DNA from 4 places in the Mesorhizobium sp. M0802 genome. Region 4 is predicted to be linked to each of the others. Evidence: predicted binding sites of a transcription regulator. Region 4 holds the regulator's gene; each other region holds the start of a gene.
The links. The regulator LexA, encoded in region 4, represses DNA repair genes until DNA is damaged. The targets are predictions, from matches to a motif close to TGTTCNNNNTGTGTTCNG.
Positions count from the first base shown of each region.

Region 1: the regulator LexA is predicted to act here: its motif matches at 3,987-4,004, upstream of NKI10_RS21990 (PA0069 family radical SAM protein).
Region 2: the regulator LexA is predicted to act here: its motif matches at 3,891-3,908, upstream of NKI10_RS25435 (putative DNA modification/repair radical SAM protein).
Region 3: the regulator LexA is predicted to act here: its motif matches at 4,392-4,409, upstream of NKI10_RS22555 (YifB family Mg chelatase-like AAA ATPase).

Region 1 is NZ_JAMYOY010000016.1:155,036-162,112, forward strand. Features, by position in the region: gene NKI10_RS21960 (membrane protein) at 2-187, shown strand; gene NKI10_RS21965 (4-(cytidine 5'-diphospho)-2-C-methyl-D-erythritol kinase) at 214-1,107, shown strand; gene moaB (molybdenum cofactor biosynthesis protein B) at 1,094-1,648, shown strand; gene NKI10_RS21975 (GFA family protein) at 1,777-2,208, shown strand; gene NKI10_RS21980 (hypothetical protein) at 2,198-3,172, opposite strand; gene NKI10_RS21985 (glycosyltransferase) at 3,425-3,928, opposite strand; gene NKI10_RS21990 (PA0069 family radical SAM protein) at 4,079-5,233, shown strand; gene rnhB (ribonuclease HII) at 5,388-6,086, shown strand; gene NKI10_RS22000 (F0F1 ATP synthase subunit B) at 6,334-6,825, opposite strand; gene NKI10_RS22005 (F0F1 ATP synthase subunit B) at 6,836-7,077, opposite strand, start outside.
Region 2 is NZ_JAMYOY010000021.1:90,305-97,381, reverse strand. Features, by position in the region: gene NKI10_RS25445 (glycerate kinase type-2 family protein) at 1-1,031, shown strand, start outside; gene NKI10_RS25440 (UdgX family uracil-DNA binding protein) at 1,182-2,651, opposite strand; gene NKI10_RS25435 (putative DNA modification/repair radical SAM protein) at 2,654-3,889, opposite strand; gene NKI10_RS25430 (glutamine synthetase family protein) at 4,009-5,394, opposite strand; gene NKI10_RS25425 (aspartate aminotransferase family protein) at 5,460-6,842, opposite strand; gene NKI10_RS25420 (hypothetical protein) at 6,998-7,077, shown strand, end outside.
Region 3 is NZ_JAMYOY010000017.1:88,860-95,936, reverse strand. Features, by position in the region: gene NKI10_RS22585 (glycosyltransferase) at 1-370, shown strand, start outside; gene NKI10_RS22580 (GtrA family protein) at 375-749, shown strand; gene gshB (glutathione synthase) at 884-1,837, shown strand; gene NKI10_RS22570 (glycosyltransferase) at 1,930-2,847, opposite strand; gene NKI10_RS22565 (glycosyltransferase family 2 protein) at 2,810-3,112, opposite strand; gene NKI10_RS22560 (glycosyltransferase) at 3,189-4,253, shown strand; gene NKI10_RS22555 (YifB family Mg chelatase-like AAA ATPase) at 4,504-6,036, shown strand; gene NKI10_RS22550 (outer membrane protein) at 6,121-6,756, opposite strand; gene NKI10_RS22545 (malate synthase G) at 6,942-7,077, opposite strand, start outside.
Region 4 is NZ_JAMYOY010000005.1:251,328-258,404, forward strand. Features, by position in the region: gene arr (NAD(+)--rifampin ADP-ribosyltransferase) at 1-35, shown strand, start outside; gene NKI10_RS11010 (ComEC/Rec2 family competence protein) at 148-2,604, shown strand; gene lexA (transcriptional repressor LexA) at 2,598-3,380, opposite strand; gene NKI10_RS11020 (GntR family transcriptional regulator) at 3,586-4,350, opposite strand; gene kynU (kynureninase) at 4,518-5,765, shown strand; gene kynA (tryptophan 2,3-dioxygenase) at 5,872-6,708, opposite strand; gene NKI10_RS11035 (AMP-binding protein) at 6,705-7,077, opposite strand, start outside.

The DNA of each region.
Region 1 (7,077 bases), on a different contig from region 4:
AATGCCACAGATCATTTTCTTCGCAGTTGTCGGCGCAGCCGCTTATTTCGGCTACCGCACCTTCGTCCGCGAGGCCGAACGTGTGACCGCCAAGGTGCGGCGCACCGAAAAGCAGGCAGCCAACGGCACCAACGGCACGCTGGTCCAGGATCCCAAGACCGGCGAATACCGCCTGGCCAAGGACTGAGCATCATCCCGTCAGCAGCCGACAGTTTGGATGCCGCAGCCCGGACGTGGCTTGCGCCCGCCAAGATAAATCTGGCGCTGCACGTCACCGGCAAGCGCGCCGACGGCTACCATCTGCTCGAGAGCCTGGTCGTTTTCACCCGCTTCGGCGACAGGGTCGAGATCGAGCCTGCCGACGCCGACCGGTTCTCCGTATCGGGCCGTTACGCGACTTCCGTGCCGATCGACGACAGCAATCTGGTGGTGAAGGCGCGCGAGGCGCTGCGCAGGCAGGCCGGCCAGCAGAGCACGCCGCCGGTTGCCATCCGGCTGGAAAAGAACCTGCCGGTCGCATCCGGTGTCGGCGGCGGCTCGAGCGACGCGGCGGCGGTATTGCAGGGTCTTGTCCGGACCTGGGGTCTCGACATCGGCGAGGCCGAACTGGCGCGGATCGGTCTCACGCTCGGCGCCGACGTGCCGATGTGTCTTGCGGCAAAACCGCTGGTTGCGCGTGGCGTCGGCGACGAGCTGTCGCTGGTGCCGGATTTTCCGGCGCTCGCTTTGGTGCTGGTCAATCCCGGCGTCGCCGTCTCGACGCCTGATGTGTTCAACGCACTTGAGAAACGCGACAATGAGGGATTGCCGCCGCTGCCGCGTGCATTTGACTTCCACAGCGTCCGCAACTGGCTGGAGATCACCCGCAACGATCTCGAATCGGCGGCGCAGGCGATCCAGCCGCCCATCGGCCGAGCGGTTTCCCTGCTGAACCGGGCCGGATCGGGATTTTCGCGCATGTCGGGCTCCGGCGCCACATGCTTCGGGCTGTTCGAGACCGGCAATGTCGCCAAGCGCGCCGCCGCCGAGATTCGCAGCCGCGAACCGGAGTGGTTTGTCGCCGCGACACGAAGCATCGCTTCGGAGGGGGCCGATGGCCAAAATTGACGAGAGCCGCCCGTTCATCCCGGTGCGCATCGCGGTGCTGACGGTGTCCGATACGCGCAGCCTTGCCGACGACAAATCAGGGCGGACGCTGGCCGATCGCATCGTCGAGGCCGGCCATGTCCTGGCCGCGCGCGACATCGTCACTGACGACCGGGAGAAAATCCGCGACAAAGTGCTGGGCTGGTCGCGCGACAAGGAGATCGACGTCGTCATCACCACCGGCGGCACCGGCTTCACCGGCCGCGACGTGACGCCGGAGGCGCTGGAGCCGATCTTCGAGAAGCGCATGGACGGCTTTTCCGAAGTGTTCCACCGCATTTCCTACGACAAGATCGGCACCTCGACAGTGCAGAGCCGGGCGACGGGCGGCGTCGTCAACGCCACCTTCGTCTTCGTGCTGCCGGGCTCGCCCGGCGCCTGCAAGGACGCCTGGGACGGCATCCTGAAGCCGCAGTTCGACTACCGCCACATGCCCTGCAACTTCGTCGAGATCATGCCGCGCCTGGACGAGCATTTGCGGCGCGGCAAGGCCGCCTCGTAAACCAAGGCAAAGTTCCGGCCAAGCGCTGCCTCGTCAGGCAGAATGGCCGTTGCGCCTGCGAAAGGATCATTTCCTGAAGGCCGCCAGGCGGGTAATCTGCCACTAGGTCCTTGAGGCGGAAAGATGCCATGACTGCGTATCGCGGCGGCTGCCATTGCGGCAACATCCACCTGACCTTCGAAACCGGAATTGAGCCGGCCGAGATGGAGATCCGCGCCTGCCAGTGCGCGTTCTGCGTCAAGCATGGTTCGCGCGCCGCCGCCGATCCGCAGGGCCGATTGATCGTATCGGTCGAGGACGAGGCGCGGCTGCACCGATACCGGTTCGGATTGCGCACCGCCGACTATCTCATCTGCCGCGACTGCGGCGTCTATGTCGCTGCTGTGACCACAGACGGCGACCCGAGAGCGATCGTCATCGTCAATGCGCTGGATGACCGGCCGCGGTTCAACCGCGAGCCGGTCCCGATGGACTATGCTGCCGAGAAAAAAGAGGGTCGCATTGCCCGGCGGCAAGCGCGCTGGATGCCGGTCGAGATCCGCTCCGGCCTCAGCGGATGACCGGTTCGCCGTGGAAGCGGCGGCGCGAGGGCGGCGAGACGCCGAAGCCGACCTCCATCATCAGCCGTGGCGTGGTGGACGGCACGGTGCCCATGTGGAAGCCGAACGGGTCCTCGACGAAGCCGAGGCCGGCCTCGCCGGTCAGCGTGACCGGGCTGTCGTCGCCATAGACCTTGAGCACGTCTTGCGCCGGATGGCCGACCAGCAGCGTCAACTGGTGCTTGAGGCTGCGCCTGTTGTGGCTGCCTTTGACATAGACGTGCGGGCCGGTGCCGGCATCGCAGGGCTTGAGATAGAAGAAGAATTTCAGCATCCGCCAGTCGTCGAGATCGAAATGATATTTGCCTAGCGAGGCAAGGTTCTTGTCGGCGTCGGAAGCCTCGCCTGTCGGAAAGCTCCACCAGACACGCGTGGTGATCAGCTTCGCCTGCCCGCCCAGATAGTGCTGGGCGATGTCGAGCAGCAGCGGGTCGTTCTGGATGGCGAGTGCCGCCTTGCAGCCGAGGATGCGCTCGAAATAGTGTCCGCTGAGCAAAGAGCGGCCGAACCGCTTCTCGGCTTCTGCGTGTTCTCCGGGCATGAATTCGAGCCGGCGGTCGAAATTGCCGAAGCACGGCGTGCTCTGAGCAAAGCTGGCGATCTCTTCGTGGATTGCCTGCGGAAGGACCAGTCCGGAGAACAGGCCATCGGTGCGCAGCGCCGCGAGGATCGACTTGAGGTCGACGCCCCTGAACATCGTAGCTCCGGCACTCTGCGCGGGGCGCGCGGCTTTGGCGCCAAGCCAGTGCAGCTTGCGCGCCGGCATGGTGCGGGCAAGCACGAACATCGGCAGCCATGCGGGATTTTCGCGCAGGTCGGAGAGATAGGTCGGAATACGCACCGCAACGCGGCGGAGCAGGCTGCCGTTGCGGGCAATGGCTTCCAGGCTGGGGGCGCCGGATTTGTCAGGGGACGAAAGGTTCATCGGGGTCCTCAGATATGAACGGCAGCAACGACGACGCGGCGCTTGCTTACCGCTCCGGCACTACCCAAACCCCGATATCCCGCATCAACGGAATGCTAATCCCGCGTCAGCTTTTGTGCAATGCACAATAGCTTTTTGCGGCGAAAAAGAGGGATGGTGCTGCGACCGTGCCAATGCGGATGAGACGCCGACGCTGCCCCTCATCCGCCCTTCGGGCACCCTTCTCCCTGGGAACGGGAAAAGGGAGAAACATCACTTCTTCGGCGCCAGCCAAATTTCGGCGTCGAGCCGCCTGGTGGCGAGACCGCGCGCAAGGGCTTCGGCGCTGTGCGCGTTCTTCGACAGGGCAGCGGCCTGGCGCTTGCTGATGACCAGCCCTTCGGCCAGCGCCCGGTTGCCCGAAAACACCCGTGACAGGAACGGCGTGCGGCTGCCGCGCGCACGGCAAAAGCGCGCCGGCATGGTTTGGCGCGCCGTGTGAGCGACAACGTCGTCGATCCAGCCCTCCGCCAGCCTTGCGCCGGGTTCCAGAAACAGCAGCCAGTCACCCTTCGCCTGCCTGATTCCCGCGGCAATGCCGCCGGCCACGAAGTGGCAGCCGGCATGATCGGCAACCCGATGCGTCTGGTCGGTCGAGCCGGTGTCGCAGACGATGACATCGCGCACCACGCCCTCGACCGCGCCGCCGATCAACGAGGCGAGCGTGCGGGCAAGGCCTTCTTCGTCATCCCGGGTTTCGATGAGAACGCTGAGCATTTTTAGCCGAATAGCGGAAAGCCCGGCGCAGCGCCAGTTTTGCATGGCCCAACGAAAAAGTTCTTGCTTTGTTCTCATCAGCGAAATAGGATTATTTTCATGAACAGAGCGATTCGACAGCCAGCCGACAGTCCTTGGGAAAGGGCCAAAATGGAACATATCGTGCGTGCGGACATTGCTGCTTTCGGAGCAGGGCGAGCCGAGATGGCCAATGCGATGATCGAACAGAGCGGCATGCGCGTCCGTCCGGATCGCAACCGCGGCCGTTCCGCGGGCATCAACCCGTCCGGCCGGTTCGAGCCGGTCAGCCGGCATGTGTTCGACGACGGCTGGAATTCGCTGGAGGAATTGCCGCCGTTCAAGACCGAAGTGCAGGTCGAGAAGCCGCGCACCATCATCACCCGCAACGAATCGCCCGACATTTCCTTCGACCGCTCGATCAACCCCTATCGCGGCTGCGAGCATGGCTGCGTCTATTGTTTCGCCCGGCCGACGCATTCCTTCATGGGCCTGTCGCCGGGGCTGGATTTCGAAGCGAAGCTGTTTGCCAAGCCGGATGCGGCGCGGCTGCTCGACAAGGAACTGTCGAAGGATGGCTATCAGCCGCGCACCATCGCCATCGGCACCAACACCGATCCCTACCAGCCGATCGAGAAACAATACCGGATTATGCGCGAGATCCTCGAAGTGCTGGAGGCGCGCGGCCATCCGGTCGGCATCGTCACCAAATCCCATCTGGTGACGCGCGACATCGACATCTTGTCGCGCATGGCCGAACGCGGGCTGGCCAAGGTGGCGCTGTCGGTGACGACGATGGACCGCATGCTGGCGCGCACCATGGAGCCACGCGCGTCGACGCCGACCAAGCGCCTCGAGGCGATCCGGCAGCTTTCCGATGCCGGCATCCCGGCCTCTGTCATGGTGGCGCCGATCATCCCCGGCCTGACCGACCAGGAGATGGAGCGTATCCTCGATTCGGCACGCGCCGCAGGCGCCCGCGAGGCCGGCTATGTGATCCTGCGCCTGCCGCTCGAGGTGGCGCCGATCTTCAAGGACTGGCTGCTGCGCCATTATCCCGACCGCTACCGGCACGTGATGTCGCTGATCCGTTCGATGCGCGACGGCAAGGACTATGATTCGGAATGGGGCAAGCGGATGAAAGGCGCCGGCCCCTATGCCTGGCAGATCGGCCGGCGCTTCGAGATCACGGCCAAGCGGCTCGGCCTCAACGCCGAGCGGCGCACGCTCCGAACCGACCAGTTTGTAGCCGCCGCCAAGGCGACCGAGCAGCTGATGCTGCTCTGAAAGTAGCGCCTGCCCTGCCCTCGTGGTTGGCAGGCGACCCAAGAATCCCGTCCGGCCTGTCCCCCGGCCTGCAGACGGTGCCCTCCCGGTCTTGCCCCACTCGACCCTGGAGGGACTTGCGGAGAATCGGAGCCGATGCGAACCTCGCCGCAACATGGCTCGCGCGCGTTCCGATTCTCCGCTTCTTTTCGAAATCGTCGAAAAGCCCGACTTCTCCTTCGAGACGAAGGCGATGGCTGAAGGCCTTTGGCCGGTGGCAGGCATGGACGAGGCCGGCCGCGGTCCGCTGGCGGGGCCGGTGGTGGCGGCGGCGGTGATCCTCGATCCCGCCAACATTCCCGACGGGCTAGACGATTCCAAACGGCTCAACCATTTGCAGCGCGAGGCGCTGTTCCTGAAAATCCTGGGGTCAGCGCTCGGCGTGTCGATGGCCTCGGTCAGCGCCGAAGGCATTGACGGCAGCAATATCCTCAAGGCCAGCCTGGAAGCCATGCGCCGCGCCCTTGCCGGCCTGCCGATCCAGGCAAAGCTGGCGCTGGCCGATGGCCGCGATGTGCCGCCGGGTCTCCTCTGCGAAGGCCGCGCGCTGATCAAGGGCGACCAGCGCTCGCAATCGATCGCCGCCGCCTCGATCGTCGCCAAGGTGATGCGCGACCGCATGATGTGCGGCTGCGGCAGCCATCACGAGCGCTACGGGTTCGAGGTCCATATGGGCTACGCCACCGTGCGGCACCGCACCGCGATCGAAGCGCATGGGCCGGTGGCAAGGCTGCACCGGGCGTCATTCGCGCCGTTCAGGCTGGGTGGGGTTGAGGTGGTTGAGGAAGAAGGGTTTGTCGGGTTGGACAGCTAAATCTCCCCCCTTGAGGGGGAGATGGCCGGCAGGCCAGAGGGGGTCACCGCGCGTGAAGCGCTAGCCCTTCTTGGTCGCAGAAAGAGCGTCGCGCCTGGTCGAACCGACCCCCTCTGTCGCCTTTGGCGACATCTCCCCCTCGAGGGGGGAGATCAGGCGCACCACCGCCTTCGCCAATCTCCGTCGCCGCTCAACAAAAAAGCCGCCAGGTTGCCCGGGCGGCTTGATGTCAGCGAGTTAACCCCGCTCAGTTCAGCCTGGCCTTCACGTCCTGCAGCGCGGACTTGAAAAGATCCGCGCCGGCCTTGGCGTCGATCTTGCCGGCGAGCAGCGTGCGGGCCGCCTCGACGGCGATGTCGACGGCGCTGGCGCGCACTTCGGCGACGGCTTCGCGCTCTGCCTGGCCGATCTTCTGCTCGGCAAGCGCAGTGCGACGGGTGACATAGTCTTCGGTCTTCTTGTGCGCCTCGGCGGCAAGCATGTCGGCCTCGCGCTTGGCGGCAGCGACGATGGCTGCGGCCTCCTGCTCGGCTTCCTTGCGCTTCTTCTGGTATTGGCCGAGCAGTTGCTGGGCCTCTTCGCGCAACCGGCGGGCTTCCGCAAGCTCGTCGCTGATCTTGGTCGCACGGGCGTCGAGCGACTTGGCGATCAGGCCTGGCACCTTGATGTAAACGGCAACGCCGAGGAAAATGACGAGGGCAACTGTTGCCCAAAGCGTTGCGAGAGATGTGGCGTCCATGATGTGCTCCTCACCGGGCCACGGATTTGACCGCAGCCGAGATCTCGGCCTTGCTCGTCTTGCCGCCGACAAGCGCATCGACGATGGCTGAAGCGGTGTCCTCGGCAATCGTGCCGACTTCCTTCATGGCGTTGGCCTTGATGGAAGCAATGCTGGCCTCGGCCTCGCCGAGCTTCTTGTCGAGGGCGGCCTCGACCTTCTTGCGGGCAGCCTCGGCTTCAGCCTTGGCAGCGTCGTTGGCCTGCTGGCCTA
Region 2 (7,077 bases), on a different contig from region 4:
AGGCGGCGCATCCGGTGCCGGACGCAGCCGGTCTCGAAGCCTCGCGACGCCTGCTCGAGAAGGTGCAAGGGCTGACTGCGGACGACCTGGTAGTGGCTCTGATCTCAGGCGGAGGATCGGCGCTGCTGCCGTCGCCTGCCGCCGGCCTGACGCTCGCCGACGAAATCGCCGTCAACGAGGCGCTGCTTGCCTCCGGCGCGCCGATCGCGGCGATGAACACAATCCGCAAGCATCTCTCGACCATCAAGGGCGGCCGGCTGGCAGCTGCCGCCTGGCCGGCCAAACTGGTATCACTGGTTGTCTCTGACATTCCCGGCGACAACCCGGCGCTGGTGGCCTCCGGCCCGACCGTGCCCGACTCCGGCAACCGGGCCGATGCGCTGGCCTTGATAGCGGCCTACGGCATGAAACTGCCCAACGCCGTCATGGCGCACATCAACTCGCCAGAGGCCGATGCGCCAGATCCGGATGACCAGCGCTTTTCACGCAATGAAGTGCACCTGATCGCCTCGGCTGGCGTGTCGCTGGAAGCGGCAGCCGCTGAGGCAAAACGGCAGGGCATCGAAGCCGTCATCCTCTCCGATTCCATCGAGGGCGAGGCGCGCGAGGTCGGTGGCGTGCATGCAGCCATTGCGCGCGAAGTGGCGACGCGCAACCGGCCGTTCAAAAAGCCGGTGCTGATCCTGTCCGGAGGCGAGACGACCGTGACCTTGCGGGCCCCTGTTGACGGAAAAAGGGGCAAGGGCGGCCGCAACTCGGAATTCCTGCTTGCCTTCGCCATCGGCATCAGCGGCGCGGGAGGTATTCATGCACTGGCCGCCGATACCGACGGTATCGATGGCTCGGAAGACAATGCCGGCGCCTTTGCCGATGGCTCGACTGTCTCGCGCATGCGTGCCGCCGGCGTCGACGCCAAGGCGATGCTGGCCGGCAACAATGCCTGGACGGCGTTCAACGCGATCGGCGATCTGTTCGTGCCGGGGCCGACGGGTACGAATGTGAATGATCTGAGGGCAATCCTGATCAGTTAATTCGGCCGTGGCGGCCGAAGTTTCCAACGTTGGATTCACGACCGTAGGTGATTGGCTGAAGCCACTCAGCTTCGTCATCCCTGGGCGAAGCAGGAGCGAAGCTCCTTGTTCCGCCCGCGGATGACGATGTCGCTGAGGCTTTCGCTCATCTCACGACCCCATCAGCCGCTTCACCTCTTTCATTTCCTTTAGGAACCGCTCGCGCTCAGCCTCCTTGTCCGTCGGCTCGTGAATGCGCAGGATAAAGGACGGGTGGATGGTGATGAACACGCGCAAGCCATCCTCGCGTTCGATCAACTGGCCGCGCATTTTCGTCACGGCAATGGCCTTGCCCAGCAGCGACAACGCCGCCGTTGCCCCAAGCGCCACGGCGAGGTCCGGCTTGATCAGCTCAAGCTCCCGGCCGATCCACCAGCGGCAGGCCTGGACTTCGCTGGTATTTGGCTTCGAGTGGATGCGGCGCTTGCCGCGCGGCTCGAACTTGAAGTGCTTGACGGCGTTGGTGACGTAGACTTTTTGCCGGTCGACGCCTGCGTCATCGAGAATCGCACTGAACACTTTGCCCGCTGGCCCGACAAAAGGTTTGCCGGCGAGATCTTCCTGATCGCCAGGTTGTTCGCCGACGAAGACCACTTTGGCGTCATCCGGCCCCTCGCCGAACACGGTCTGTGTCGCGTCGCGCCAGAGCGGGCAGCGACGACAACCCTTTGCAGCCTCGCGCAAATCGGAAATCGTCTTGGCATCGTCTTCATCCGGCGCCTCGGCCGGCTCGGGCTTCGGCCAATGTCTTGCCTGCAGCTTGGCGTGGTGCGGCGCCGGCGTTGTCGGCAGTCTGGCAATCATATCCCTGGCGGCCTCGTCCGCTCCTGCGATCAGATCTGGAATGAGCGAGGCCTCGGGAAGGTTCCGCCAATATTTCTTCGGCATCTCCTTCTGCATCGCCTTCACCTTGAGCCGCGCCGGGTTGAAGATGTTTTCGAAATAGGTCAGCCACAACGCCTCGGTGTCGTCCTGATCGGGTGCATCGCCCTTGGCCGCACCCGGCCCGATCGCCAGCCTTTCGCCGTTCCAGTCGGCGGAGGCATAGGGCGTCAGGACGGTCCAGCGCATGCCGGTGAACCGCCGGACGAAGAAATCCGCGTTGCGCTCGACAATGAAATGCTCCGGCTCGAACCAGGCGACGTAGCGCTCGTTCTCGCCGTCGCCGATCTTCCGGAAGCGTACGAAGGCATGCATCTTATGGCTGTCGCGCCGCACCGCCTTTTCCATGGCTTCGAGCCGCCTGGTGTCGGGATCGGATGCGATCGCCAGCAGTTTCGGCTCGGTGCGCAGGCGCCAAAGCATCCAGTAGAGAAAGGCAAACCGGCCGGGGTCGGAGTGGCAGAAGGCGGTTTCGGCATGGGCGATGAACTCGCGCGGGACGGTAAGCTGCGCGCCCTCTGGCACCGCCGGCAAGGCATCTTGAGGATCATTGGCGTCGGACCCGACACCCCAACTAATATCCTCAGGTCGGACCTCATTCAGCGCCAGACGCCGTGCCGCATCGCGCCAACCGGCGAAATCGGTCTGGCTCGCTAGCCGGACAGTGTATCGGGCAAGGTCGAGCTGAGCCGGCTGCATGGTCAAAACAGCGAAAGTTGTTCGCAGGACTTTACGATCGTGTCGCGCAGGCCTGTCTTGTCGGTGAGTCCGCCCGGCGACCAGCCTTCGGCGATGATGAAGGGCCTCAGCTTGGCGATCGAATGGCAGATCCGTCCGACATCTTCCAGCCGCATGCGTCGGTGGCGGCGGGTTTCAAGGATCTTCGCCACCACCTTGGTGCCCAGACCCGGAACCCGCAGCAGCGCTTCCCGATCGGCGCGGTTGATGTCGACGGGAAACCTCGCCCGATTGCGCAAAGCCCAGGCGAGCTTGGGGTCAATGGCGAGATCGAGCATGCCGTCGCTGCTGCCGGCGAGGATTTCCGGCTGCGAAAAGCCGTAGAAGCGCATCAGCCAGTCGGCCTGATAGAGCCGGTGCTCGCGCATCAGCGGCGGTTTCTGCAGCGGCAGCGACGATGACGAATCCGGGATCGGGCTGAAGGCGGAGTAATAGACGCGCCGCAGATGGTAGCTGCCATAGAGCCGCGCACTGGTGTGCAAGATGCCGTCGTCGGATGTTTTGTCGGCGCCGACGATCATCTGCGTCGACTGACCTCCGGGCGCAAAGCGTTCGCGCTTCTTGGTCCTCAGCGTCGGCTCGGCTTTTTCCTCCATCTTCCGGCGCAGGTTCGCCATGGAAAGGCGGATCGTTTCCGGCTTCTTCTCCGGCGCCAGTTTCTTGACGCCCTCATCGGTCGGCAGTTCGACGTTGATAGACAGCCGGTCGGCGTAGAGCCCGGCCTGCTCGACCAGTTCGGCCGAGCTTTCCGGAATGGTCTTCAGATGAATATAGCCGGAGAATTTTTCGTCCAGCCGCAGCCGCCGCGCCACCTCCACCATCTCGGCCATGGTCTCGTCCGGGGAGCGGATGACTCCTGAGGACAGGAAGAGGCCCTCGATGTAGTTGCGCCGGTAGAAATCCATGGTCAGCTTCACCACCTCCTCGATGCTGAAGCGGGCGCGGCGCACATTCGATGACGAGCGGTTGATGCAGTAGCTGCAATCGTAAATGCAGAAATTGGTCAGCAGGATTTTCAGGAGCGAAATGCAGCGGCCATCCGGCGCGTAGGAATGGCAGATGCCCATGCCTTCTGTGGAGCCGATACCGCCGGATTGGAGCGAATCCTTCTTCGCCGACCCAGACGAGGCGCAAGAAGCATCGTATTTGGCGGCGTCTGACAGGATCGCCAGCTTTTCACGGACGGTGCGTGCGCTCATCCGTTCATGTTATGTTCTAGACGGCTGCAGCGCCACCTCATTTGATGCAGGCGGCGAAAAAGTGATCGCCGCCTGATCGTCGGGCTAGCAGGACGACTGCCCGTGTTCCAGGCGGTCTCTCAGACCTCATGGAGGTAGAGGTGGTAATCCAGCTCGCTGACGGTGCGGGCGACGCGCAGATACTCCGACTGCTTGATCGCCACGAAGGTGCGATGCAGATCCTCGCCAAGCGCCTCTTTCAGGAAGCTCGAGGCCCGCGCCGCCTCGATCGCGGCGCGCCAGTCGACCGGCATGGTCGTGCGCGTGACGGCGGCTTCATAGCCATTCCCAGTGGTTTCGGGGCCGGGGTCGAGGCCTTCGTCCAGACCCTTGATGATGCCGGCCAGCACCGTTGCCGCGATCAGGTAGGGATTGGCGTCGACGCCCGACGGCCGGTGCTCGATGCGCCGATTCTTGGCGTCGCCGGCCGGCACTCGCAGCGCCACCGAACGGTTGTTGACGCCCCAGGTCGGCGCCACCGGCGCATAGGACTGCGAGACGAAGCGCCGCCAGGAATTGGCGTGCGGCGCAAACACCAGCATCGATTCGGCCATGGTCTGGATCAGCCCGCCGAGCCCCTGCAGCAGCGGCAGCGACCAGCTTTCGCCGCCGGCTTCGGCAAAAATGTTGCGGCCGTTCTTGTCCTGCAGCGAAACATGGAAATGCATGCCGGAGCCGGCATATTTTTCGATCGGCTTGGCCATGAAGCAGGCGGTAACACCATGGCGGCGCGCCTGCGCCCGCACCAGCCGCTTCAACATGACGAGGTCGTCGGCCGCCCGCATGACATCCTTGCGGTAATTCAGCGTCAGCTCGTACTGGCCGGGCGCGTATTCGGAAATCACCGTTTCGGCCGGAATGCCTTGCGCCTTAGCCGCGGCATAGATGTCGGAAAACAGCGGCTCCATGCCGTGCAGATGGTCGACGGAATAGACTTCGGTCTTGGCCGAGCGGCGGCCGTCGAGCACGGCATCCGCCGGTTTCACCTTGCCATCGGCATCGCGCTCATTGGCCAGCAGGAAAAATTCGAGTTCGAAGGCGCCGGCGGGATGCAGGCCCTTGGCCGCCAAGATGTCGACCTGCCTGGCCAGCGCCAAGCGCGGGTCCGACGACATTGGCTGTCCCTCGAGATGATACATCGCCATCAGCAACTGGCCGCGCGGCGGGTTGGTGCCGTAAAGCGGCACCAGGGTGCCGGGGATGGGCCAGGCCCTGAGGTCGCCATCGCCTGTCGTCCAGATCAGCCCGGTTTCGTGAACATCCTCGCCGGTGATGTCGAGGCCGAGGATCGAGATCGGCATGTGGCGGCCGCCCTCGAAGATGCTTTTCAGCTCATGCCGGCGCACGATCTTGCCGCGGCCGACGCCGTTGGCGTCGGTCAAGACGATATCGAAGGCTTCGATTTCGGGATGGGCGTCGAGAAAGGCTTGCGCCTCGGCGGGCGTCGAGCCCGAAGGTGAACTCATGATTACTGTACTCAAGGTTTGCTTTGGCGCCTGTTTGTTGATCGCCCGCTTGTTGGCTGCTTGTCTCATGCCGTCAGCCTTACCGCAACCGTGGCGAAGGCGGTGATCAGCCGGTTGACCTGGGCGCCGGTGGTGGCCGGCGAGATCAGCATCATGTTGTGAAAGGGCGCGATCAGCACGCCCTGATTGACCAGCGCGACATGAACAGCGGCTTCAAGCTCCGGCGCATGGGCAGTCTCGGCTTCGGCGCCGTTCCTGAGCGGGCCAGGGGCGCAGATGAACTCGACGCGGGCGCCGACGCGGGCGACATGCCAGGGCAGATTGTAGCGATCGATGACGCCGGTCAGCCCGGCATCGAGCCGCAGGGCGAGGCGATCCATCCGGGCATAATTCTCCTGCGTCATCACCTCTTCGAGCGTTGCGCGCATGGCTGCGAACTGCAGCGGGTTCGCCGACAGCGTCGTGCCCATGCCGGAATAGCCCGGCTCCTTGGTTCGATTGTAGTCGGCATAGCGCGAGGCGACCTCGTCGCTCATGCCCCACACGCTTGCCGGCACGCCGCCGGCGATCGGCTTGCCCAGCACGAACAGGTCGGGCTGTAGTCCGAATTTCCTGGTGTAGCCGCCGGGTCCAGTCGTAATCGTGTGCGTCTCGTCTATCAGAAGCAGCGTTCCGGCCGCGCGCGTCAGTTTGCGCAAGGCATCGTGAAAACCCGGATCGGGCAGCACCATGCAGGAATTGGTCAGCACCGGCTCAGCAATGACGCAGGCGACATCCTTGTCCTTGAGCGCTGCTTGCAGCGCGGCGACATCGTTGAACTCGATGACCTTCGCCATCCTGGTCAGGTCGCGGAATTCGCCCGCCAGGCCCGGCCGGTTGACAGCTTTGCCGTCGACCAGCCGCACCATCGTCTCGTCGACCGAGCCGTGATAGCAGCCGTTGAAGACTAGGATCTTTTCCCGACCGGTGATAGCGCGGGCAACACGCAGCGCGAAGCGGTTGGCGTCGGTGGCGGTGGTGGCGATCTGCCAGAACGGCAGACCGAAACGCTCTTGCAGCAGCGGCCCGATGGCCAGAGCATCTTCCGAAGGCAGCATATAGGTCAGGCCGCGCCGGGCCTGGCGGCGGATGGCGCGCGCCACCGGCGGCGGCGAATGGCCGAACATCGAGCCGGTGTCGCCGAGGCAGAAATCGTCCAGCCTGTTGCCGTCGATATCCGTGATGGCGGCGCCCTTGGCGCTTTCGACCAGGATCGGGAATGGCGTCGGCCAGTCGGTCATCCAGTGCATCGGCACACCGCCGAAGAAGCCTGGCAGGCCGTTACCGACCTTGGCCTGCGATTTCGGCCGCGCCTTGCGGAAGGTGTTCGCCTCGCTTGTCCGCAATGCAGCGATGCGGTCACGGCTGATACCGCCGATGGACGCTTTTGAACTGTTCGTGCTGTGCATGAAATCCCTCTCGGCCGGCACACTACCCAATTGGCGACGGCAACCGCAATTGGCCGTGCCGGTGCGCTGCATTGGGTCAGCAGCAAGTTCGGCAGACTTGACCTTCCGGCGCAGTCGGGCGCCAATGCGATCGGGTCTGTGGTTTGGGGAGAAAAATGCGGACGATCATCTGCGCTATTGCGCTACTCTTGTCGGCCGCTGCGGCTTCCGCATCGGGCGGCGTCTGGTGTTCCGT
Region 3 (7,077 bases), on a different contig from region 4:
CTATCGCGACGGCGCCAGGATCCTGTGGATGTTCGCCATGCTGATGAAGGAAACGCAGCCGCTGCGCTTCTTCGGCGCCTTCGCGATTTTCTTCCTGGCGTCGAGCCTTGCCCTGATGACGCCGGTGCTGATCGAATTCGCCCAGACCGGCCTCGTGCCGCGCATGCCGACCTGGGTGCTGTCGGTCGGCCTGCTGCTGCTCTCGATGCTTGCGATGGTGACCGGATTGATCCTCGATTCGGTGTCGCGCGGACGCGCCGAGCAGAAGCGCATTTTTTATCTCTCGGTGCCGTCGGGCCGGGTCGAACGGCGCGAACGCACTGGTGAAATCCCGAAGGCCGAACCGGGCAAGACGCCCCGGGCCGCCTGAGGCCGTGAGCCGGCTCGTCCGCTTCGTCCTGGCCGGCGGCGTTGGTTTCGTCGCCGATGCCGCGGCGCTCTGGCTGCTCTTGGCGGTGACGCCGCTCGGTCCCTTCGTCGCCCGTGTCCTGTCGATCGGCTTTGCGCTGTGCGTCACCTGGCAGATCAACCGGCACCTGACCTTTTCGCCGTCGAGCCGCGGCGTGGCGCAGGAGGGCGCGCGCTATGGCGGCGTCGGCATCGCCACCAGCATCGTCAACTATCTCGTCTACTGCGCCATCCTGTTCGCGCTGCCGGCAATGCCGCCGCTGGCGGCACTTGCCATCGCCTCGCTGGTAGCGATGGCGCTGTCGTTCCTCGGTTACTCCCGGCTGGTCTTCGACCGTTAGGGGGTCTGGGCCAAGCAAGCGCGATTGGCAGAAGCCGCCAAGTTCCGTATATCGGCGACTGCCTTGCCGCAATTCCGGACGGAAAACCGCTACGCACTTTTCCTGGACTTGCTCGACCCGCTGGAGACCAGAAGATGACCCTGAAGATCGCCGTCCAGATGGACCATGTCTCCACCGTCTCGATCGCCGGCGACACGTCGTTTGCGCTGTCGCTGGAGGCGCAGCGGCGCGGGCACCAATTGTTCCACTATACGCCGGACCGGCTGTCGATGCTGGGCGGCAAGGTGTTTGCCCGCATCGAGGAGATGAAGCTCCGCGACGAGAAGGGCAATCATTTTTCGCTGGGCGACAAGGTGCGCACCGACCTGTCGGAGATGGATGTGATCCTGCTGCGCCAGGATCCGCCCTTCGACATGAACTACATCACCACGACGCATATTCTGGAGCGCATCCACCCGAAGACACTGGTCGTCAACGACCCGGCCTGGGTGCGCAACAGTCCGGAAAAGATCTTCGTCACCGAATTCCCCGATCTGATGCCCGAAACGCTGATCACCAAGGATCCCCAGGAGGTCGCGGCCTTCCGCAAGGAATTCGGCGACATCATCGTCAAGCCGCTCTATGGCAATGGCGGCGCCGGCATCTTCCATCTCAAGGAAGACGATCGCAACCTCGCCTCACTGCTCGAAATGTTCGCTCAGCTGTCACGCGAGCCGTATATCGTCCAGCGCTATCTGAAGGATGTGCGCAAGGGCGACAAGCGCATCATCCTGATCGACGGCGAGGCGGTCGGCGCCATCAACCGCGTGCCGGCCGACCACGATTCTCGCTCCAACATGCATGTCGGCGGCCGCGCCGAAAAGACTGAGCTGACGGAGCGCGAACGCGAGATTTGCGCCCGCATCGGCCCGTCGCTGAAAGAGCGCGGCTTCATCCTGGTTGGCATCGACGTGATCGGCGACTACATGACCGAGATCAACGTGACCTCGCCAACCGGCGTGCGCGAAGTGCAACGCTTTGGTGGCGCGGATATCGCCAGCCTGTTCTGGGACGCGGTAGAGGCGAAGCGGCGGAATTTGGCCGCGTAGTGTGCGTTGCTACGGAGGACTTTGGTGGGTCCAGAGAAGCATCGAAAGATGCTCTTTATCGGGTAAGACTGCCGAGCAAGCGGCTCATCAAATCAAACTATGTCCCGGAAGCGCCGAGGCCTCAGTTTCGGAGGAAGGAGACCGATAAGTCTGGTCTGCAATTTTCGCTGTGGTGTTGCCCAGTCTTTCAGCAGAAAACCCGCATCGGAGTTCTTTTCCAGCAATGCAAAAGCTGCAGACAGTCCGATCAGGTCGACCAAGGTCCTGCGCATTGAGTGGCGGGAGATTAAATGCTCCAGTCCCGGCGCCACTTCGCACCAACGATTGGCCAGTGCCCGCCGTATCGCTATTTCAGTATCAGGCGACATCCTGCCGAGGCCAACTCCGGTACCCAGGATGCGCCCGTCCGCCCAGCCATTGCCGCCGTGAAGCCGATAGCTGCCAAGAGCCCGCCCAATCCTCACGGTTCCGCCGATCATATGGGCGGCACGAGCCATATAACCATCGGCACATATCCTTATTTCGTCCGGATCGGATGGACGCATGATTTCAAGCGGAGCTCGACGAAACATCATCCCCGATGTGGTTGACCAAAACCAACCCACGGTGCCCCGATCAATAAATAATAATGTCGGGTCAGCTTCGGTGTCGACATGCAGGTAGCCGCTCATTTTCGGCATCGATCGCGGGTCATTCAGGTGGAATACGGGATGACCGCCCGCAAGCAGTTTGCCGGCCGTATCTATCACCACCTCATCGGAGCTCGACATCGCCGCGATACGGGTGTGGCTGAGATGCGCTCTCACATGGCATTCTATGAAGTCAGGGTGCCAAGCATCGTCACCGTCAAGAAACGAGATCAGGGGCCCGGCTGTCGCGTCAAGCCCGGTCATCATTGTTGCCATCTGCCCGCCATTTTGCAGTCGGGGCAGAAAGCGGAAACGACTGTCACCAAGCTGGGACAGACACTCTTCAATCCTTCGGCGGGAAAGCGTCGGTCGAAAAATCATCGACCACCACGCACTCGAACGCAGTGTATGTCTGCGCCGCTACGGATCGGATCGCAGTGTCGATGAATGCCTCTTGATTGAAACAGCCTACGCAAACGGATACGGTTGGTAGCGCGATGTGAGAACCAGCCCCGCTTGGGACGATGTTTTCTTTCAAGAGGCGCTTCTCCGTACACCAGATTTGATCGCCTGAGATATTCCGTCGATCAACTGGCGATGTTTCTGTGCCAAATTTCTCTCTGTCGAAGCGAGTTTTGCCCCGCACTCAAGATCGCAATTGCCGCATGTTGACCCTACAGCACGGGTATCGCCCTCCTACCAAATTCGAGATTGTCAGAGCCATGCTGCGTCATGGCCACAAACTCAGAAAGGGGCACCCTTCCGCGAAGTCGCAACCTGCTCTTCAGGCCAGTTTGCTGTCTGACGATCCGTTCATATCCTATTCGGGAATGTCCGGTACGCCGCTCGGATTAGCAAGTCATATGCCTTTCCTTCCACGCGGCCACCGCGCCTGGTTTCTCATCTCGCCAACCTGGTCCATCGAAAACAGTGCTAGCGTCAAAACCATCCGGACCTATGCCGTTCTGCATAGACTCAAGAACCCCCGTCACTCGCTAATCTTCCTATCCAACACTCAGGCCGAGGCTGATCTGTTGAATCAGTCCGGCGAGGCCGCCGTCCTGCACAACAAGACGTCAACAACCTCCGAACACATATTCAGGCCTCTCGATGACGTCCCTGTAGAATTTGATGCAATCTACAATGCGCAACTGGCTCCGTGGAAGCGCCATGACTTGTCGCTTGGCATCCAGCGTTGCGCATTTGTCTTCTATCGAGATTCAAGCGGGTCCTCCACGACGGAGTCGGAAAGAGCGCGAATAAATCGGCATAGGGAGCTCGCGCCGCATCACGTCTTTATCAACGAGTTTGACGGCACCGGCAAGCCGGTCCGATTGGCACCGGCTCAGGTGAACACGCATCTAAATCGTGCAGCCGTGGGAATCTGTCTCTCTCACCTGGAAGGACCAATGTTCGCCAGCACGGAATATCTTCTCGCGGGCCTTCCAGTAGTCACGACGCCGAACCATGGCGGCCGAGACCTTTATCTGGATGACGACTATTCGCTCACAGTTCCACCCGATCCTCGATCCATCGCGGAGGCTGTCTTAGCGCTGAAGGAGCGACGAATTCCCCGGGATTACATTCGTTCGCAAACTTTGAAACGAATCGAACGAGACCGCGGGCGGTTCATAGACCTTGTAAACGAGATTTTTCTGGAGAGCGGCTCTTCGCGCCGGATCGCCCTGCCTTGGCCTTTCAGATATCCTGTCATGGAGTGGCTTCCACCGCAGGTCGCGATCGATCGATCGCTTTCAGGTTCGGTCGATGCCTTCATCACCGCTTAGAAGCAACACCCTCAGATTGCCGAAGGGCCTAGTCGCCCTTGTTAAACGCGGTCGAGGAGGCGGAGCAGCCGTTCCATTTTGCTTAACCATCTTCCGTTTTTGCAACCGGCACAGCGCGCTGCAACCACCACGAATGCATGTTCCTGTAATGTTCTTGCCTTGGCCTGAAATCTATGGTTGTCTTGTCCTGACGTCGCTCGCGGTCTGAACCACAAGGCCGAGGCGAGCCGGTATCCGGGGGCAGAGCAAGATGGTGGCGCGGGTTCGCACGGTGGCTTTCCAGGGCATCGAGGCCGTGCCGGTCGATGTCCAGGTGATGATTGCGCCGGGCAAGGTCGGCATGCAGATCGTCGGGCTGGCCGACAAGGCGGTGGCCGAAAGCCGCGAGCGCGTGCAGGCGGCACTGCATGCGTCGGGGCTGTCGATGCCGTCGAAGAAGGTGACGGTCAACCTGGCGCCTGCCGATCTTCCCAAGGAAGGCAGCCATTACGATCTGCCGATCGCGCTCGGCCTGATGGCTGCACTCGGCGCCATTCCGGGCGACATGCTGGCCTCCTATGTCGTGCTCGGAGAATTGTCGCTCGACGGCACCATTGCCACGGTCGCCGGTGCGCTGCCGGCGGCGATCGGCGCCAATGCCGAGGGAAAAGGCCTGATCTGCCCGTTCGGCTGCGGGCCGGAAGCGGCCTGGGCGGGCAAGGATTTCGACATATTGGCGCCGCGCAGCCTGATTGCCATCGCCAATCATTTTCGCGGCACGCAGGTGCTGTCGCGGCCCGAGCCCGGCATCCATGTCTCGGCCCGCGACCTGCCCGACCTTTCCGACATCAAGGGCCAGGAAAGCGCCAAGCGGGCGCTGGAAGTGGCGGCGGCCGGTGGCCACAATCTGTTGATGGTCGGGCCTCCCGGCTCGGGAAAATCCATGCTGGCGCAGAGGCTGCCTTCAATTCTGCCACCACTGGCGCCCAAGGAACTTCTTGAAGTCTCGATGATCGCCTCGGTGGCCGGCGAGCTCGGCGAAGGCAAGCTCACCGACCGGCGGCCGTTCCGCGCCCCGCACCATTCGGCTTCGATGGCGGCAATGGTCGGCGGCGGCATCAGGGCGCGGCCGGGCGAAGTATCGCTTGCCCATAACGGCGTCCTGTTCCTGGACGAGTTTCCCGAATTCACGCCGCAGACCTTGGATGGGCTGCGCCAGCCGCTGGAGACCGGCGACTGCATGATCGCGCGCGCCAACCACCGCGTCACCTATCCAGCGCGCATCCAGCTGGTAGCGGCGATGAACCCGTGCCGTTGCGGCATGGCCGGCGAGCCCGGCTATCGCTGCCTGCGCGGCGAACGCTGCCGCACCGACTACCAGGCGCGCATCTCAGGCCCGCTGCTCGACCGCATCGACCTCAGGATCGAGGTACCGGCTGTCTCGGCCGCCGACCTGATCCGGCCCGACCGGGCGGAGAAGAGCGCGGCGGTCGCCCAGCGCGTGGCGCGCGCCCGCACCATCCAGCGCGAGCGGTTCGAGCGGCTGGGCGTCACCAGCGCCACCACCAACGCCCATTGCTCGCCTTCTGTCATCGAGGACATCGCCGCGCCGGACGCAGCCGGCCTGTCGCTGCTGAAAGACGCCAGCGAGAAACTCGGCTTTTCTGCGCGCGCCTATCACCGCGTGCTTAAAGTGGCGCGCACACTGGCCGACCTCGACGCCAGCGAGGCCGTCGGCCGCATCCACCTGGCCGAGGCGATTTCCTACCGCATGATGTCGGAGCGGGTAGCGCAGGCGGCGTGACGAAGCCTAGCCTGCTTTGTCGGGATGGCTAGCTGTCCGCCCGGACCGATATCAAGAACCGATGATGTCTGGCTTTGCTAAAAGTCAGAACTTGTAGGCGAAGGCTGCGCGAACGACGCTGAAATTCGTCTTCACGTTGTAAGGATCGACGGGATCGAACCCGAAATCCTTCTTGCCGAGGTCGACGTATAGATATTCCGCGCGAACGGTCCAATTGTTGTTGAAAGCATATTCCGCACCGCCGCCGACCGCATATCCGGTCTGAAGCTTGGTTTCGGTTTCGTTGAAGACATGTTCGTCGATCTTGACATTGCCTACGGCAAGGCCAGCGGTGACATAGGGCAGAAACTGATCGAATGCGTAGCCGACGCGACCCCGGATCGTCCCGTAGGCATCCAGACTTGCACGCGCAAAAAGACCGCCGTCGTCGAATTCCTGCTTGAAGCCCAGATAATTTATGTCGCCTTCGATACCGAAAACCCACGGGCCGGATTGATAGTTGGCACCGACCAGGACACCGCCGGTGAAGTCGCTGATGTCGGCCGATCCAGTGATGCCTATGAAGTTGCCGTCGATATTGCCAAAGGCGCCACCCGCATTCGCGCCGATGTAAAAGCCGGTCCATGAATAGGTGGAGGCTACCGGTTCAACGAAATCCGCTGCATTGGCCCCGGTCACAGTCATGCCCGCAACCAGCAAAATTCCTGCAAAAAGCCGCATGGATGTCCCCGACCCGACCATCAATTGATCAATGTCTTAGCAATACACCCAAATCCTTGCGAAACCTGTGTCAAAACAGTCACGCTGCAGGCTAAATTAGTGATTGCAGGCAATGGAGGCAGCGTCTTCCCACGAGTGCGGTCGCGAAGCTGCGCAGCCTCAGCCGACGCCTTTCCGCCGCAGGATCAGGCCCGCTCTTTCGCCTTCAGCTCCAGCCGCCGTGCGTGCAGCACCGGTTCCGTATAGCCATTCGGCTGTTCGCGGCCTCTAAACACCAGGTCGCAGGCGGCGTGGAAGGCGATGGAATTGTCGAAATCGGTG
Region 4 (7,077 bases):
TGAGGGCGGAGGGCCGGGATATGATTGAGGATTGAGCGTCCTTGGCGAGTGATGGTCAATTCCGGCGCGGTGGACGCGACCGCACGGACTTTCGCGCTTTGCGCGTTCATGTAGCATAGGAGGTCTGGGGCGCAAGGGGCAGACCCGATGGCTGGACGTGGCCGGGGCACGAAGGAAGGCGAAGGCGCCGAGGCAAGCGTCAGCGAACGCTCGCTGTTTGCCGATAGTCCCTATGCCGAGCCGCTGCCCCTCGCGCTGCCTGAGCCGCATCCCGGCGTCGCGCCTGCGCTGCCCGGTCACGCCTTGCCGGCGCAAGTCACAGCGCCCGGATCTATCGCCCGTCTGCGCAGACGGCTTCGCCGTCCGTCATGGCCCGCGCTCCGCCGCAGCCTTGCCGTGGCCGCCAACACGGAGCTCGACCGGGGCGTCGCCTTCCTGCTGGTGCCGGTTTTCCTGGCGGCCGGCGTCATCATTTATTTCTCGCTGGCCGGCGAGCCCGGCTTTGCGCAGCCAATCGCCATTGTGGTGCTGGCGACATGTTGCGCTGTCGCCACGCGACCTCGGCCGAGGACGCATCTGTTCTGCATGGCCGCGATGCTGTGCGCGCTCGGCGTCGTCGCCGCCAAAGTCGAGACCTGGCGCGCCGGAACGCAGATGCTCGGCTCCGAGATCCAGACACGGCTGACCGGCCGCGTCGTCAGTCTCGAACAGATGGAGAGCGGGCGCATCAGGCTGACGCTTGACGTGGTTTCGACCGCTTACCCCAAGCTGCGCTACGCCCCGGAGCGGGTCAGGCTCTCGGCGCGGACCGTTCCCGCCGATATGACCGCCGGCTCCCTGATCACCGGCTATGCCAGGCTGTTGCCGCCGACCGGTCCGGTGCGGCCGGAGAGCTACGATTTCTCCTTCGACAGCTATTTCACCGGTATCGGCGGCAGCGGCTTCTTTCTCGGCAATCCGAAAACCATTGCTACGCAGGGACCGCCGCCGCTGGCCGCGCGGCTCTCCTCGGCAATCGAGAACGCGCGCGAAAACATTGCCGACCATATCAGGGGCAAGATCGGCGGCGCCGAAGGCGAGATTGCCGCGGCGTTGATTGTCGGGGTGCGCGCCGGCATCCCGGACGAGGTCAACGAAGCGATGCGGCGCACCGGCATCTACCACATCATCTCCATCTCCGGCCTGCACATGGCGCTGGTTGCCGGCACCATCATGGCGTTGCTGCGTGGCGCCTTTGCGCTGTTTCCCGATTTCTCTTCGCGCCGCCCAGTCAAGAAATATGCAGCAGTGGCAGCACTCGTCTCCATCGCCGCCTATCTCGTCATTTCAGGCGTCGTGGTTGCCGCCGAGCGCAGCTTCATCATGCTGGCGGTCATGCTTGTCGCCGTGCTGTTTGATCGCGCCGCACTCACCATGCGCAATCTGGCGATCTCCGCCATTGCCGTCATCCTGGTGTCGCCGCACGAGGTGGTCGGTCCCAGCTTCCAGATGTCGTTTGCCGCCACCGCCGCCCTTGTCGGCGCCTATGCCGGCTGGGCCGATTACCGCGCCGACAAGGTGAGAACGCCGCCGGCAAAGCGCTCCTTCGTCGGCTTCCTGTCGCGAAAATTCGCGCTGGCCATGGGCGGCCTCGCCATGACCTCGATCATCGCCGGCAGTGCAACCTTGCTGTTCGCCATCTGGCATTTTCAGCGTGTGTCGCCGCTCAGCCTGATCGCCAATCTGGCCGTGATGCCGATTGTTTCGTTGATCGTCATGCCCTTTGCCGTGCTCAGCGCACTGGCGATGCCGTTCGGCGCCGACGGGCCGTTCCTCTATGTGATGGGCAAGGGTCTGATGGCGATGATCGCTATATCGGCCTGGATTTCCGAGCGCTCGCCGGTCGACGCCGTCGGGCTGATCTCCATTCGCTCGGTGCTGTTGGTGGCGGTCGCCCTCGTCATCGCCACCATGGCCACCACCTGGCTCAGGTTGGCGGCCGTGCCTTTCGCGCTGGCCGGCCTGTTGACGGTGCCGCAGGTGCTTACGCCCGACGTGCTCATATCCGAGGATGCGCATCTGGTGGCCATGCCGATCGGTGGCGGCGAACTCGCCCTCAACCGCGAACGCTCCAACGAATTCACCACGGACAATTGGAAACGGGCGCTGCGGGCCGAAACCATTATCCCACCTGAGATTTTCGAGGCAACAGATACGCGGTTCGATCTCGATCCGCTCGATCTGCCGCCCGGCTCGCCCTTCTATTGCACCGGCGATCTCTGTATCGCCCGGCACCCTTCCGGAGCCATTGTAGCGCTTGCGAAAGACCGCAAGACGGCGCGGCCGGCCTGTGCCTTCGCGAGCCTGATCGTCATCGATGACGCCACCGCTTACAATCCGTGCCGCGACCCGCTGGTGCTGGTCGTGACGAAGAAACAGCTGGCCCGCGACGGCAGCGCCGCCGTCTTCTTCGATCCGCAATCGGCAGCTGCAGCGCCAACCATCCGCTTCGCCGTCGACAAGCCGTATCGCCCCTGGCACGAGCAACGCCGCTTCTCCCGCGAAGCGCGCGGCCTGCCGCCTTACAACCAGCGTGAAAAGTACAAACCCAAGCCGGCTCAGTAGCGCCGGATCAATCCGACAAGCTTGCCCTGCACCTTCACCCTGTCCGGTCCAAAAATGCGGGTCTCGTAGGCCGGGTTGGCGGCTTCCAGGGCGATCGAGGCGCCCTTGCGGCGGAAGCGTTTCAGGGTCGCTTCCTCATCGTCGACCAACGCCACCACGATCTCGCCGGGGCTGGCTGTGTCGGCATTGCGGATGATGACCGTGTCGCCATCGAAAATGCCGGCCTCGATCATCGAATCGCCCTTGACCTCGAGCGCGTAGTGTTCACCGCCCATGATCATGTCGGGCGGCACCGAGATCGAATGGGTCTGATGCTGGATGGCGTCGATCGGCACACCGGCAGCAATGCGTCCCATCACCGGGATCGACACCGCCGAAACGGCGTCGTCATTGCCGGCCGACATCGAACGCGACGGCGAGCCCGGCTTGATCTGGCGACCGATACCGCCTTGGCCCATCGCGCCTTGTCCTTGGCCGCCTTGCCCTTGGCCGGTTTGACCAAGACTGCCCTGAATGACGCTCGGCGAAAACTTCCTCGCCGCATTGAGGCCTGGTGCGATCGAGTCGGGCAGCCGCAGCACTTCCAGCGCGCGCGCCCGGTTCGGCAGCCGGCGAATGAAACCGCGCTCCTCAAGCGCCGTGATCAGGCGGTGGATGCCGGACTTGGAGGCGAGGTCAAGCGCTTCCTTCATCTCATCGAAGGACGGCGGGATTCCGCTCTCCTTCAGGCGTTCATGGATGAACATCAGAAGCTCATGTTGTTTGCGCGTCAGCATCGCGGCCCCCAGGGGTTCTGAAACCAGAATCAGAAAAAACAAACCCAGAACAAACACTATCTGTTCCAGTTGTGTTCCGCAACCTTTTAAAGTTTAATGAATGTGTTGACGTTTTGTTCAGCGTGACGTTCGGCACCGCGAGCGGCGCTCGTAGTCGTTGGCCGGCAACGGGGTGAAACGAAGACAAAGTGCCCTGCGTCGTCGGCTACGATCGCCGCTTCCTTTTCGGACGGGGCTGCGCAGCATCCGCGCCGGGTTCACTCTGGGCATAGACCTGCAGCGTGTAGCCGATGTGAGCGGTCATCAGAGTTTTCGCACGTTCGACGTCGCGATCGAGGGCCGCTTCCATCAGGGCGGTATGGTGTTCGATCGCCACGGCGTCGCGCAGGGCCGCCACGGCCTTCCGGTGGCCATCCGTGCGGCCGGCGGCGGCGCGCAGCGTCGGGGCCAGACCCAGAAAGCGGTGATGGCGATGCAATTGGTCGGAAATCGTCGCATTGAAGCGCAGCAGCCAGCTGGATGTCGCGGCACTGAGCAGCGCCGCATGGAAGGCATCGTGTTTTTCGTACCACGCGTCGACCGCATCATCCGATGGATCGTCGAGAACAGACCCGCACCGTGAGAGACGATAGTGGGCGGCAACGACCGCGTCTTCCCACTCACGGTCGCCCTCCTCGATCGATTCCACCAGCAGGGGCAGTTCGACCACCAGCCGCGCACGCGCCAAATCCTCGAGCTCCGCCCGAGAGACGGGAGCGACCGCAAACCCGCGGTTGCTGATGGCGGTCACAAGCCGTTCCGCCTCCAGCCGCGACAGCGCCTCGCGCAACGGCGTCCAGCCGATGCCGTAGGTGTTGCGCAGCGTGCTCAGCTTCAACGGCGCGGCAGGCGCCAGCCGGGTCGCAAGAATATCGCGCCTGAGCAGGCGATAGGCCGCTTCCGTCTTCGAGGTCTGCTCGTCATCCAGCATCGTGATCCATCAGACATAAACGCTCGGCGGATCATTATATATCAAAGCCTTTCAATGGGTGAATTATATATAATGTTTGACAGTTCAAGGGCGACCACTCAAGATCGCCGGCATGTTTGGGCGGCAGGCTCCGCCGCGCGCGTTTGTCCATGGAGGGGCGCCGGATCATGAGCACGACACCCGATCTCGCTACAATCGAAGCAATGGATGCCGCCGATCCGCTGCGCTCCATGCGCGAACGCTTTGTCTTGCCGCAAGGCGTGATTTATCTCGACGGCAATTCCCTGGGCGCCGCGTCAGCGGTCGTCTTCAGCGAACTGCAGCAGGCCGCCACGCAGGAATGGGCGCACGACCTCATTCGCGCCTGGAACACCGCCGGCTGGTTCAACATGCCGGTGGAACTCGGAGATCAGCTCGGGCGACTGATCGGCGCGGCTGATGGGCAGACGGTGGTCTGCGACACAACCTCGATCAACATCTACAAGCTGCTGCACGCAGCGCTCGGCATGCGGCCGGATCGGTCGGTCATCGTTGCCGAGGGCGACAGTTTCCCGACCGACCTCTACATGGCCGAAGGCGTCGCCTCGACCCGGCCGGGAACGCGGCTGCGGCTGGAGGGCGTCGACGCGGCCGCAATCGAGGAGCTGATCGACGACAGCGTTGCCGTCATCCTGGTCAACCACGTCAACTACAAATCCGGCCAGTTGCGCGACATGGCGGCGCTGACGCGCAAGGCACATGACGCCGGCGCGCTGATCATCTGGGATCTCTGCCACACGGCCGGCGCCTTGCCGGTCGAACTTGACCGTGCCAATGCCGATTTCGCCGTCGGCTGCACCTACAAATACCTCAATGGCGGCCCGGGCTCGCCAGCCTTCATCTACGCGGCCGAGCGCCACCATGACGATGCCCACCAGCCGCTCAGCGGCTGGTGGGGCCATGCGCGGCCCTTTGCCTTCGAGCAGGGCTTTGCCGTCGGCAGCGGCATTCGCCGCTTCCTGTGCGGAACGCAGCCGGTGCTGTCGATGCGGGCGCTCAAGGGCGCGCTCGATATCTGGAACGACGTCGATATGGCGGCGGTGCGCAGAAAAAGCATCGCGCTGACCGACCTGTTTATCCAGCTCGTCGAAGCCAGATGCGGCGCCTACGGGCTTGAACTGGAAAGTCCTCGCGACGGCAGCCAGCGCGGCAGCCAGGTGTCGTTCCTCCATCCGCATGGCTATCAGGTGATGCGCGCGCTGATCGAGCGCGGCGTGATCGGCGATTTCCGGGCGCCGTCGACCATCCGTTTCGGCTTCACGCCGCTCTATGTCGGATATGGCGATGTCTGGCAGGCGGTCGAAGTCCTGGAGGATATTCTGCGCACCGGCGCCTGGCAGGACGCCCGCTTCGCGGTGAAGACCGCGGTCACCTGAGGAACTAGAGCAATTTCAGGAAAAGTGTGAAGCGGTTTTCCGTCCGCAATTGCGTCAAATCAAAGAGCTAGAGCATTTCGCCGTTTACGTTAAACGGTGAAATGCTCTAGAGCCGGGTGCGGACCGTCCAGAGCTCCGGAAACAGCACAACCTCCAGCATCTTCTTCAGATAGGAGGCGCCTGAGGTGCCGCCCGTGCCGCGCTTCAAGCCGATGATGCGCTCGACCGTGGTGACGTGGTTGAAGCGCCAGCGGCGGAAGTAATCCTCGAAGTCGACCAGCTTCTCGGCCAGTTCGTAGAGCATCCAGTAGCGCTGCGGGTCGCGGTAGACGGTTTGCCAGGCAGCCAGCACGTCTTCGTTCTCGACGCGCGTCTCGCGCCAGTCCGTGCGCCCGGCATCGGCGCCGATGTCGAAGCCATTGCGCGCCAAAAGCAGAAGCGCCTCGTCGTACAGCGACGGCGTGGCCAGGATCGCTTCCAGCCTGTCCGTAAGATCGGGCCGGTGCTTGTGCGGCCCGAGCATGGCTAGGTTGCGGTTGCCGGCCATGAACTCGATAGCGCGGTACTGCCACGACTGGAAGCCCGAGGATTGGCCGAGCGCGTCGCGAAACTCGGTGTATTCGCTTGGCGTCATCGTGCGCAGCACGTCCCAGGCATTGTTGAGCTGCTCGAAGATGCGCGCGACGCGAGACAGCATCTTGAAGCTCGGTTCGAGGCGGTCGGCGCGGATAGAGCGGATCGCGGCGCCGATCTCGTGCAAAGCGAGCTTCATCCACAATTCCGATGTCTGATGCTGGATGATGAACAGCATCTCGTCATGGGCCGAAGACAGCGGCGCCTGCGCATCGAGCACCTTGTCCAGCTGCAGATAGTCGCTGTAGGACATCCGCTCCTTGAACGACATCTGCGCGCCATCGGACGCCGGATCGTGCGGCTTAATCAATTGCTCTTCTCCGCGCGCAACCGGAAGCGCTGGATCTTGCCGGTCTGGGTTTTGGGCAAGGCGTCGATGAACTTCACCGAACGCGGATATTTGTAGGGCGCGATCGTTGCCTTGACGTGGTCCTGCAGGCGTTTGACGGTCAATGCGTCCGGCGAAACACCTTGCACAAGCACGATATGCGCCTCGACGATCTGGCCGCGTTCACCGTCCTCGGCGCCGGTCACCGCGCATTCGGCGACGTCGGGATGCGAGAGCAGCGCCGCTTCGACCTCGGGGCCGGCGATGTTGTAGCCGGCGCTGACGATCATGTCGTCGGAACGCGCGGCGAAGTGGAAGAAGCCATCCTCGTCCTGCGTGAACGTATCGCCG